3 regions of the Streptomyces sp. NBC_01635 genome follow, and region 1 is predicted to be linked to each of the others. Evidence: predicted binding sites of a transcription regulator. Region 1 holds the regulator's gene; each other region holds the start of a gene.

The links. The regulator HrcA, encoded in region 1, represses chaperone genes, less so after heat shock. The targets are predictions, from matches to a motif close to TTNGCACTCNGNNNNNCNGAGTGCNAA.
Region 2: groL (chaperonin GroEL) is a predicted target of HrcA. The motif match lies at 1,886-1,912, and genes of this name have one in related genera.
Region 3: OHB56_RS18105 (FmdB family zinc ribbon protein) is a predicted target of HrcA. The motif match lies at 1,543-1,569, and genes of this name have one in related genera.

The regions. Positions count from the first base shown of each region.
Region 1 covers NZ_CP109277.1:3,116,464-3,119,716, reverse strand. Annotated here, with positions in the region: gene OHB56_RS14715 (DUF3097 domain-containing protein) at 1-172, opposite strand, end outside; gene OHB56_RS14710 (MBL fold metallo-hydrolase) at 216-941, opposite strand; gene hrcA (heat-inducible transcriptional repressor HrcA) at 1,102-2,118, shown strand; gene dnaJ (molecular chaperone DnaJ) at 2,119-3,253, shown strand, end outside.
Region 2 covers NZ_CP109277.1:4,177,977-4,181,229, reverse strand. Annotated here, with positions in the region: gene thrC (threonine synthase) at 1-709, shown strand, start outside; gene OHB56_RS19375 (MoaD/ThiS family protein) at 706-981, shown strand; gene OHB56_RS19370 (cold-shock protein) at 1,413-1,616, shown strand; gene groL (chaperonin GroEL) at 2,077-3,253, shown strand, end outside.
Region 3 covers NZ_CP109277.1:3,904,037-3,907,289, forward strand. Annotated here, with positions in the region: gene OHB56_RS18100 (MFS transporter) at 1-1,240, shown strand, start outside; gene OHB56_RS18105 (FmdB family zinc ribbon protein) at 1,580-1,924, shown strand; gene OHB56_RS18110 (S-methyl-5'-thioadenosine phosphorylase) at 2,003-2,845, shown strand.

The sequences.
Region 1 (3,253 bases):
GGTGCTTGCCGAAGCGGTCCTCCAGGGTCACCGTGCCCGCCTCGCAGCGGATCACCGCACCGCAGAATCCGCTGCCGGGCTCCTCCACCACCAGGCCTGGCTCGGCCGGCACCTCGGGGACGGGCCGGGACTTCTTCCACCCCGGGGTCAGGTCAGGAGAGTACGAGCGCATTCCGATGACGATAGGAGAAGCCGGCCCCCGTTCGGCCGAAGGGTCAGCCCGACACGCCGACACGAGCCGCGAGGGCGTCGCGCTGGGCGCGTACGAACGCCGCGTCCACCGCCGCGCCGTGGCCGGGGACGTACACCGCGTCCTCGCCGCCCAGGGCCAGCAGCCGGTCCAGGGCGCCCGGCCACTGCGACGGCACGGCGTCGGGGCCCGCCTGCGGCTCGCCGGACTCCTCCACCAGGTCGCCGCAGAACACCACCGTCGGATCGCCGGGCACCAGCACCGCGAGATCGTGCGCCGTGTGCCCCGGTCCCGCGTTCGTGAGGAGCGCCCGCCGTCCGCCGCCCAGGTCGAGCATCCGTTCGCCGGGCACCGTGTGCCGGGGGCGGACCAGCGCGTCCACCGCCTCCCGGGCCGCCCGCGCGTCCAGACCGTGGCGCTCCGCGTCCGCGCGCAGCTCCTCGCGCCCCCGCGCCAGCACCGTGTCCAGGCCCACCGCGCCGAACACCTCCGCGCCCGCGAACACCGCCGCCCCCAGCACATGGTCGAAGTGGGGGTGGGTGAGCGCGAGATGCGTCACACGCCGCCCGGCGAGCGCCTGCGCCTCGGCCCGCAACCGCGCGCCCTCGCGCAGGGAGGAACCAGCGTCCACGAGCAGCACCGCGTCCGCGCCGACCACGAGCCCCACCGTGCAGTCCCAGACCGGGAGCCGGCACCGTCCCACTCCCGGCGCCAGCCGTTCCCATCCCGACTCTTCCCAAGCCACCGTCATACCGCGACGCTAACGGCCTACGGCTTTCGCCGCGCGACGGCGTGGGACCGGCCTTGCCCAGGGAGCACCCCCCGGCCGTACACTGGGCGGGGAGACTGGCACTCGCGTGCGAAGAGTGCCAGGGAAGGTACCGGGCGGACGGCTTCTGGAGGTGTGCGTGATGCTCAGTGAACGCAGGCTCCAGGTGCTGCGCGCCATCGTCCAGGACTACGTCGGCACCGAGGAGCCCGTCGGCTCCAAGGCCCTCACCGAGCGGCACAACCTGGGCGTCTCCCCGGCCACCGTGCGCAACGACATGGCGGCCCTGGAGGACGAGGGGTTCATCGCCCAGCCGCACACCAGCGCCGGGCGCATCCCCACCGACAAGGGCTACCGGCTCTTCGTGGACAAGCTCGCCGGCGTCAAACCGATGACCGCGCCCGAGCGGCGCGCCATCCAGAACTTCCTCGAGGGCGCCGTCGACCTGGACGACGTCGTGGCCCGCACGGTGCGGCTGCTCGCGCAGCTCACCCGGCAGGTCGCCGTCGTGCAGTACCCGTCGCTGACCCGTTCGACCGTGCGGCACGTGGAGCTGCTCCCGATGGCGCCCGCGCGCGCCATGCTGGTGCTGATCACGGACACCGGGCGGGTCGAGCAGCGCATGGTCGACTGTCCGGCGCCGGTCGGCGAGGCGACCCTGGCGGATCTGCGGGCGCGGCTCAACAGCCGTGTCGCGGGCCGCCGTTTCGCCGACGTACCATCCCTCGTCGAGGACCTCCCCGAGGGCTTCGACCCCGAGGAACGCGGTACGGTCTCGACCGTGCTCTCCACTCTCCTGGAGACGCTGGTCGAGGAGAACGAGGAGCGGTTGATGATCGGCGGCACCGCCAATCTGACCCGCTTCGGACATGACTTTCCCCTGGTGATCCGGCCTGTTCTGGAGGCACTTGAGGAGCAGGTCGTGCTCCTCAAGCTGCTCGGAGAGGCGAAGGATCCGGGCGTGACCGTCCGTATCGGTCATGAGAACGCCCACGAGGGACTCAACTCCACGTCCGTCGTGTCGGTGGGCTACGGTTCGGGCGGCGAGGCGGTTGCCAAGCTCGGCGTGGTCGGACCGACACGCATGGATTACCCGGGAACGATGGGAGCGGTACGAGCAGTGGCACGGTACGTCGGACAGATCCTGGCGGAGTCGTAAGTGGCCACCGACTATTACGCCGTACTCGGCGTACGCCGGGACGCGTCGCAGGAAGAGATCAAGAAGGCCTTCCGGCGACTCGCCCGCGAGCTGCATCCGGACGTCAACCCGGATCCGAAGACGCAGGAGCGGTTCAAAGAGATCAACGCCGCCTACGAGGTGCTGTCGGACCCGCAGAAGAAGCAGGTCTACGACCTCGGCGGCGACCCGCTCCAGCAGGCCGGCGGCGGTGGCGCGGGCGGCTTCGGCGCGGGTGGCTTCGGGAACTTCTCCGACATCATGGACGCGTTCTTCGGCACGGCGTCGCAGCGCGGTCCGCGCTCGCGCACCCGCCGCGGCCAGGACGCGATGATCCGCCTCGAAGTAGAGCTGGACGAGGCCGCGTTCGGCACGACCAAGGACATCCAGGTCGACACGGCGGTCGTCTGCACCACCTGCAGCGGTGAGGGCGCCGCACCCGGCACCACCGCGCAGACCTGCGACATGTGCCGCGGCCGGGGCGAGGTCTCGCAGGTCACGCGCTCCTTCCTGGGCCAGGTCATGACCTCGCGCCCCTGCCCGCAGTGCCAGGGCTTCGGCACCGTCGTCCCGAACCCGTGCCCGGAGTGCGCCGGCGACGGACGGATCCGCTCCCGCCGCACCCTGACGGTGAAGATCCCGGCCGGTGTGGACAACGGCACCCGGATCCAGCTGGCCGGCGAGGGCGAGGTCGGCCCCGGCGGCGGTCCCGCCGGCGACCTGTACGTCGAGATCCACGAGCTGCCGCACAGCACCTTCCAGCGGCGCGGCGACGACCTGCACTGCACGGTCACCATCCCGATGACGGCGGCGGCCCTCGGCACCAAAGTGCCGCTGGAGACGCTGGACGGCATGGAGGAGGTCGACATCCGGCCCAGTACCCAGTCCGGCCAGTCGATCCCGCTGCACGGCCGGGGTGTCACGCATCTGCGCGGCGGCGGCCGGGGCGACCTCATCGTGCACGTCGAGGTGCAGACTCCGGGCAAGCTCGACGTCGAGCAGGAGCGCCTGCTGCGCGAACTCGCCAAGCTCCGTGGCGAGGAGCGCCCGCTGGGCCAGTTCCAGCCGGGCCAGCAGGGACTGTTCTCCCGGCTGAAGGACGCCTTCAACGGGCGCT
Region 2 (3,253 bases), 1.1 Mb from region 1:
CGTCGGCATCGAGGGCAACTACGACGACGTGAACCGCTTCTGCTCCGAGCTGATCGGCGACCCGGCCGGCGAGGGCTGGGGCTTCGTCAACGTCAACCTGCGGCCGTATTACGCCGAAGGCTCCAAGACCCTCGCGTACGAGATCTGCGAGCAGCTCGGCTGGCGGCTGCCCGACCAGCTCGTCGTCCCCATCGCCTCCGGCTCGCAGCTCACGAAGATCGACAAGGGGCTGCGGGAGCTGATCGAGCTCGGCCTCGTCGAGGACAGGCCGTACAAGATCTTCGGTGCCCAGGCGGAGGGCTGCTCGCCGGTGTCGGCCGCGTACAAGGCGGGCCACGACGTCGTCCGGCCGCAGAAGCCGAAGACCATCGCCAAGTCGCTCGCCATCGGCAACCCCGCCGACGGCCCGTACGTCCTGGACATCGCGCGCCGCACCGGCGGCGCGGTGGAGGACGTGACGGACGAGCAGATCGTGGAAGCCATCCGGCTGCTGGCCCGGACCGAGGGCATCTTCGCCGAGACCGCGGGCGGCGTGACCGTCGGCGTCACGAAGAAGCTGATCGAGAACGGCGACCTGGACCCGGCCCTGACCACCGTCGTGCTCAACACCGGCGACGGTCTCAAGACGCTGGACGCGGTGGCCGACACCGGCCTGACCGCGACCATCCGCCCGAACCTGGACTCCTTCCGAGAGGCTGGCCTCGCATGAGCGTGACCGTTCGCATCCCCACCATCCTGCGTACCTACACCGGCGGCAGGGCCGAGGTCGGCGCCGAGGGTGCCACGCTCGGCGACGTCATCGCCGACCTGGAGAAGAACCACACCGGGATCGCCGCCCGGGTCCTCGACGACCAGGGCAAGCTGCGCCGCTTCGTCAACGTCTACGTCAACGACGACGACGTGCGTTTCGAGCAGGGTCTTCAGACCGTGACCCCGGACGGTGCGGGTGTGTCGATCATTCCGGCCGTCGCCGGCGGCTGATCATTACCATCGGTAATCAGTGTGACTGAGCGTTCATCGAATGGCCCCCTCCGTGAGAGAAGCGGAGGGGGTCATTCCATGGGATTGAACGCGATAGAGTCGGGGAACACGGCCCCGATTTCCCCATCGGGAACCATTAATTCCTGCCGCCCGCCCGACTGGATGTAGCCAAAGTCTGGGCCCTTTCTGCGGCTTTTGCGGCGTTTGCCCGGCCTGACTTGCCCTGAAATCGGGCGAACTACCGTCACATTCCGGACCGGCGACGTCGAGATTTCTCGTCCGATTGACCTGTTGCAGAGGGCAGTTGGGCAGATACATTCAGCCGCGGTCGACGCGTTCCGGCGCACGCCCCCAACCGTTTGGGGAGTGAGGTCTGACCCGGATCCGCGAAGTGCGGATCTGTGCAAGGGCCAGTAATAGGGGAGTTAGGCATGGCTCAGGGCACCGTCAAGTGGTTCAACGCGGAGAAGGGATACGGCTTCATCGCGGTCGACGGTGGTGCGGATGTTTTCGTCCACTACAGCGCGATCCAGATGGACGGCTACCGCACCCTTGAAGAGGGCCAGCGGGTCGAATTCGAGATCTCGCAGGGCCAGAAAGGCCCGCAGGCCGACATGGTTCGCGTCACCGCCTGAACGCGCTACCAGCAACCACAAGAATTTTCCTGCCAGCGAAGGGCTCGTGTCCCCGGGGTCGCCCCCCGGGGACACGAGCCCTTCGCCCTGCCCGGGGTCCGCCCCGCCGCTCGTCCCGCCGTTCGTCCCCGGAGCGGGGCCCAGGGGCGAGACCTGGGGGCGGGCTCCGGGATGAGTTCGTTCCCCGCTCCGCTTCCCCGCTCCGCTTCCCCGTCCGTCTTGTCCGGGTGTTCGCGGGTGGCTGAGTCGCCCGCCGATCCTCGAAGGCGCTTGCACTCGCATGGGTCGAGTGCTAATCATTGCGTTAGCACTCTGAAGGTGAGAGTGACAACGTAAGGACCGGGTCGGTGAGGCCCGCAGTGCCGGTGGAGCAAGGAACCGCCGGGTCTGTGAGCCGTCCGTCGCGGGCGCGGGCGCGGTCCTGGAGTCATCACCCCCAGTCCTGGAGGGACCACTTCACATGGCCAAGATCATCGCGTTCGACGAGGAGGCGCGGCGCGGCCTCGAGCGCGGCATGAACCAGCTCGCGGACGCCGTCAAGGTGACGCTCGGCCCCAAGGGCCGCAACGTCGTCCTCGAGAAGAAGTGGGGCGCCCCCACGATCACCAACGATGGTGTGTCCATCGCCAAGGAGATCGAGCTCGAGGACCCGTACGAGAAGATCGGCGCCGAGCTGGTCAAGGAAGTCGCCAAGAAGACGGACGACGTCGCCGGTGACGGTACGACCACCGCGACCGTTCTCGCCCAGGCCCTGGTCAAGGAGGGCCTGCGCAACGTAGCCGCCGGCGCCAACCCGATGGCCCTCAAGCGCGGTATCGAGAAGGCCGTCGAGGCCGTCTCCGGTGCCCTGCTGGAGCAGGCGAAGGACGTCGAGACCAAGGAGCAGATCGCCTCCACGGCCTCCATCTCCGCCGCCGACACCCAGATCGGCGAGCTCATCGCCGAAGCCATGGACAAGGTCGGCAAGGAAGGCGTCATCACCGTCGAGGAGTCCCAGACCTTCGGTCTGGAGCTGGAGCTCACCGAGGGTATGCGCTTCGACAAGGGCTACATCTCGGCGTACTTCGCCACCGACATGGAGCGTATGGAGGCGTCGCTCGACGACCCGTACATCCTGATCGCCAACTCCAAGATCGGCAACGTCAAGGACCTGCTGCCGCTCCTGGAGAAGGTCATGCAGTCGGGCAAGCCGCTGCTGATCATCGCCGAGGACGTCGAGGGCGAGGCCCTGTCGACCCTGGTCGTCAACAAGATCCGCGGCACCTTCAAGTCCGTCGCGGTCAAGGCCCCGGGCTTCGGCGACCGCCGCAAGGCCATGCTCGGCGACATCGCCATCCTCACGGGCGGCGAGGTCATCTCCGAGGAGGTCGGCCTCAAGCTGGAGAACGCCACGATCGACCTCCTGGGCCGCGCCCGCAAGGTCGTCATCACCAAGGACGAGACCACCATCGTCGACGGTGCCGGCTCGGCCGACCAGGTCCAGGGCCGCGTGAACCAGATCCGCGCCGAGATTGAGAACAGCGACTCGGACTACGACCGCGAGAAGCTGCAGGAGCGCCTGGCGAAGCTCGCCGGCGGTGTCGCGGTCATCAAGGCCGGTGCCGCCACCGAGGTCGAGCTCAAGGAGCGCAAGCACC
Region 3 (3,253 bases), 790 kb from region 1:
ATACGGTCGACTGCTGCGCACACGCGGCGCCTGGACGTTCCTGCTCCCCGGCTTCGCGGCACGCCAGCCGTTCGCGATGCTCACCCTCTCCATCGTGCTGCTGGTGCAGCACACCACCGGTTCGTACGGCGCGGCCGGCGCCGTCGCGGCGGTCACCGGCGTCTCCATGGCCGTGTTCGCGCCCTACAGCGGCCGGCTCGCCGACCGCTACGGACAGCGCGCCGTCCTGGTCCCCGGCGTCCTGCTCCACACCCTGTCCGGGCTGGCCCTGACCGCGCTGGCGCTGAACGGCGCCCCGCTGTGGGCGTTGTTCGCCGCCGCTGTGCCCACCGGCGCCTCGGTGCCCCAGGTCGGGCCCATGGTGCGCGCCCGCTGGGGCGTGAAGCTCAAGAACTCCCCGCTGATGACCACGGCGGCGGCCTTCGAGTCCGTCACCGACGAGCTGACCTTCGTCGTCGGACCGCTGCTGGCCACCGCCCTGTGCACGGTCGTGGACCCGGCGGCGGGCCTGATGACCGAGGCCGCGCTGACCCTGGTCGGCGGTCTGCTGTTCGCCGCGCAGAAGGGCACGCAGCCCGAGGTGGCCGCCCGCGGGAACGCGCGCGTGGAACACGTTTCCGCACTCCGCGTCCCCGGGGTGCGCGTCCTGATCGTCATCTTCCTGGGCATCGGATCCGTCTTCGGCGGTATGCAGGTGTCCCTGGCCGCGTACACCGAGTCGATCGGCGAGCCCGGGCTGAACGGCATCCTGTACGGCGTCTTCGCCGCGGGAAACATGATCTCCGGCATCGCCTGCGGCGCCATCGCCTGGAAGGCCGCCCCCGAGCGGCGCCTGGTCATCGGGTACGTGGCGCTCGCGGTGACCGCCTCCGCTCTGTGGACCGCCCACTCGGCGCTGCTCCTCGGCGGGCTCGGCCTCCTGGTCGGCATGTGCATCGCGCCCTCCCTGATCACCGGATACACCCTGGTGGACGACCTGGTCCCGGCCGGTGCCCGCACCGAGGCCTTCACCTGGCTGACCGGCGCGGTGGCACTCGGTCAGGCGGCCGCGGTCACGGTCTCCGGGCAGCTGGAGGACCGCTTCTGGTCCGGTGCCGGGTTCCTGGTGCCGATGGGCGGTACGGTGCTCGCCCTGGTGACGCTGCTGGCCCTGCGGTCACGGCTGGTGCCGCCCCGGGCGACCCGCGAGGTCACGCGCGGCACGGCCCGTCGCGATCCCGTCGCGATCAGCGAGCAGTAAGCAGTAAGCAGTAAGCAGTAAGCAGCGATCGGTGAGCAGTGATCAGTGACCAGTGAGATGTGACGCACTCGCAGGCTGCCGCGCAGGCCCTCACCGGGTCCGCCCGCGCACGCGGGCAAAGCCGCGACAGCACCGCGGACGTGGCTTCCCGCCTGGGAAGCCACGCCGCGAAGTGCGTCCGGGACACCCGCGGAACACGCACGGAAGCCCGTCCTCATGAGGGTCACTCTCCGGCCGCCGCCCGTGGCGGGGTGACGCACGTTACGCCGCTCACTTGCGGCACGGGTTACCATTGACGATCGTTAGCACTCATCGAGTGAGAGTGCCAGGAGGAAGACAGTGCCCACCTATCAGTACCAGTGCACCGAGTGCGGCGAGGGCCTCGAGGCGGTGCAGAAGTTCACCGACGACGCTCTTACCGAATGCCCGAACTGCCAGGGCCGCCTGAAGAAGGTGTTCTCGGCGGTCGGCATCGTCTTCAAGGGCTCCGGCTTCTACCGCAACGACAGCCGCGGCTCCTCGTCGAGCAGCACCCCGGCGTCGAAGACGTCCGGTTCGTCGACGAGCTCCTCCTCGGACTCCTCGGGTTCCTCGTCCTCGTCTTCTTCCTCGTCCTCCTCGGGCTCCGGTTCGAGCTCGGGCTCCGGCAGTTCCAGCAGCACCGCCGGCAGCACCGCCGCCTGAGGCCGAATCCTTACGGGACCCTGTCGTCGTCCGACGACGGGGTCCTCGGCGTTTCCGGGGCCGGTTAGGGTGCGGAGCATGGCGAACAAGGCGAACGTCGAGATCGGCGTGATCGGCGGCTCCGGTTTCTACTCCTTCCTCGACGACGTGACCGAGGTCCAGGTGGACACCCCGTACGGGGCGCCCAGCGACTCCCTCTTCCTCGGTGAACTGGCCGGCCGGCGGGTCGCCTTCCTCCCCCGGCACGGACGCGGCCATCATCTGCCGCCGCACCGGATCAACTACCGGGCCAACCTGTGGGCGCTCAGGTCGGTCGGCGCGCGCCAGGTGCTCGGGCCGTGCGCGGTGGGCGGGCTGCGGCCCGAGTACGGGCCGGGGACGCTGCTGGTCCCGGACCAGCTCGTGGACCGTACGAAGTCCCGGGCGGGCACCTATTTCGACGGGCTGCCGCGGCCCGACGGCACCGTCCCGAACGTCGTGCACGTGTCGCTGGCCGACCCCTACTGCCCCGCAGGCCGGGCCGCCGCCCTGAAGTCGGCGCGCGGGCGGGACTGGGAGCCGGTGGACGGCGGCACGCTGGTCGCGGTCGAGGGGCCGCGCTTCTCCACCCGTGCCGAGTCGTTGTGGCACCAGGCGCAGGGCTGGTCGGTGGTGGGCATGACCGGCCACCCCGAGGCGGCGCTCGCCCGTGAGCTGGAGCTCTGCTACACGTCCCTGACCCTGGTCACCGACCTCGACGCCGGTGTCGAAACCGGCGAGGGCGTCTCGCACGACGAGGTGCTGCGGGTGTTCGCGGACAACGTGGACCGGCTGCGGAACGTGCTCTTCGACACGGTGGCGGCGCTGCCGACGACCGAGGAACGGGACTGCCTGTGCGTCTCGGCGCTGGGCGGGATGGATCCGGGGTTCTCGCTGCCGTAGGGCTGCCGGCGCGGGGCTCGTGACGCACGGTCGCGTCGCGGCTCACAGTCGCATCGTGACGCACGGTCGGGTCGTGACGCACGGTCGGGTCGCGGTTCACGACCGCGTTACGGCTCACGGTCGGGTGAGGGAGTTTTCCACAGGCCGTGGTCTGTCCACAGGCTCCGGCGGAGAACGGCGGGAAGCCTCATCGTGGGATCCGCAAGCCGATCCCTCGTCGCAGGTGGTGGTCCCGTGTCGTTCCCGCCGTCGTCCTCTCCCCCGTTCCCTCCGTCGTCTCTGCATCAACCCTCGCTCCAGCCCCCCTCCTCCACCTCCCCCTCCTCCTCCCGTTCCGCCTTCCCTTCCTCCCTCCATTCCCCCTCCCCCTCGCCGACTTCCTCGGCTTCTCCCTCCTGCCCCGCCGTA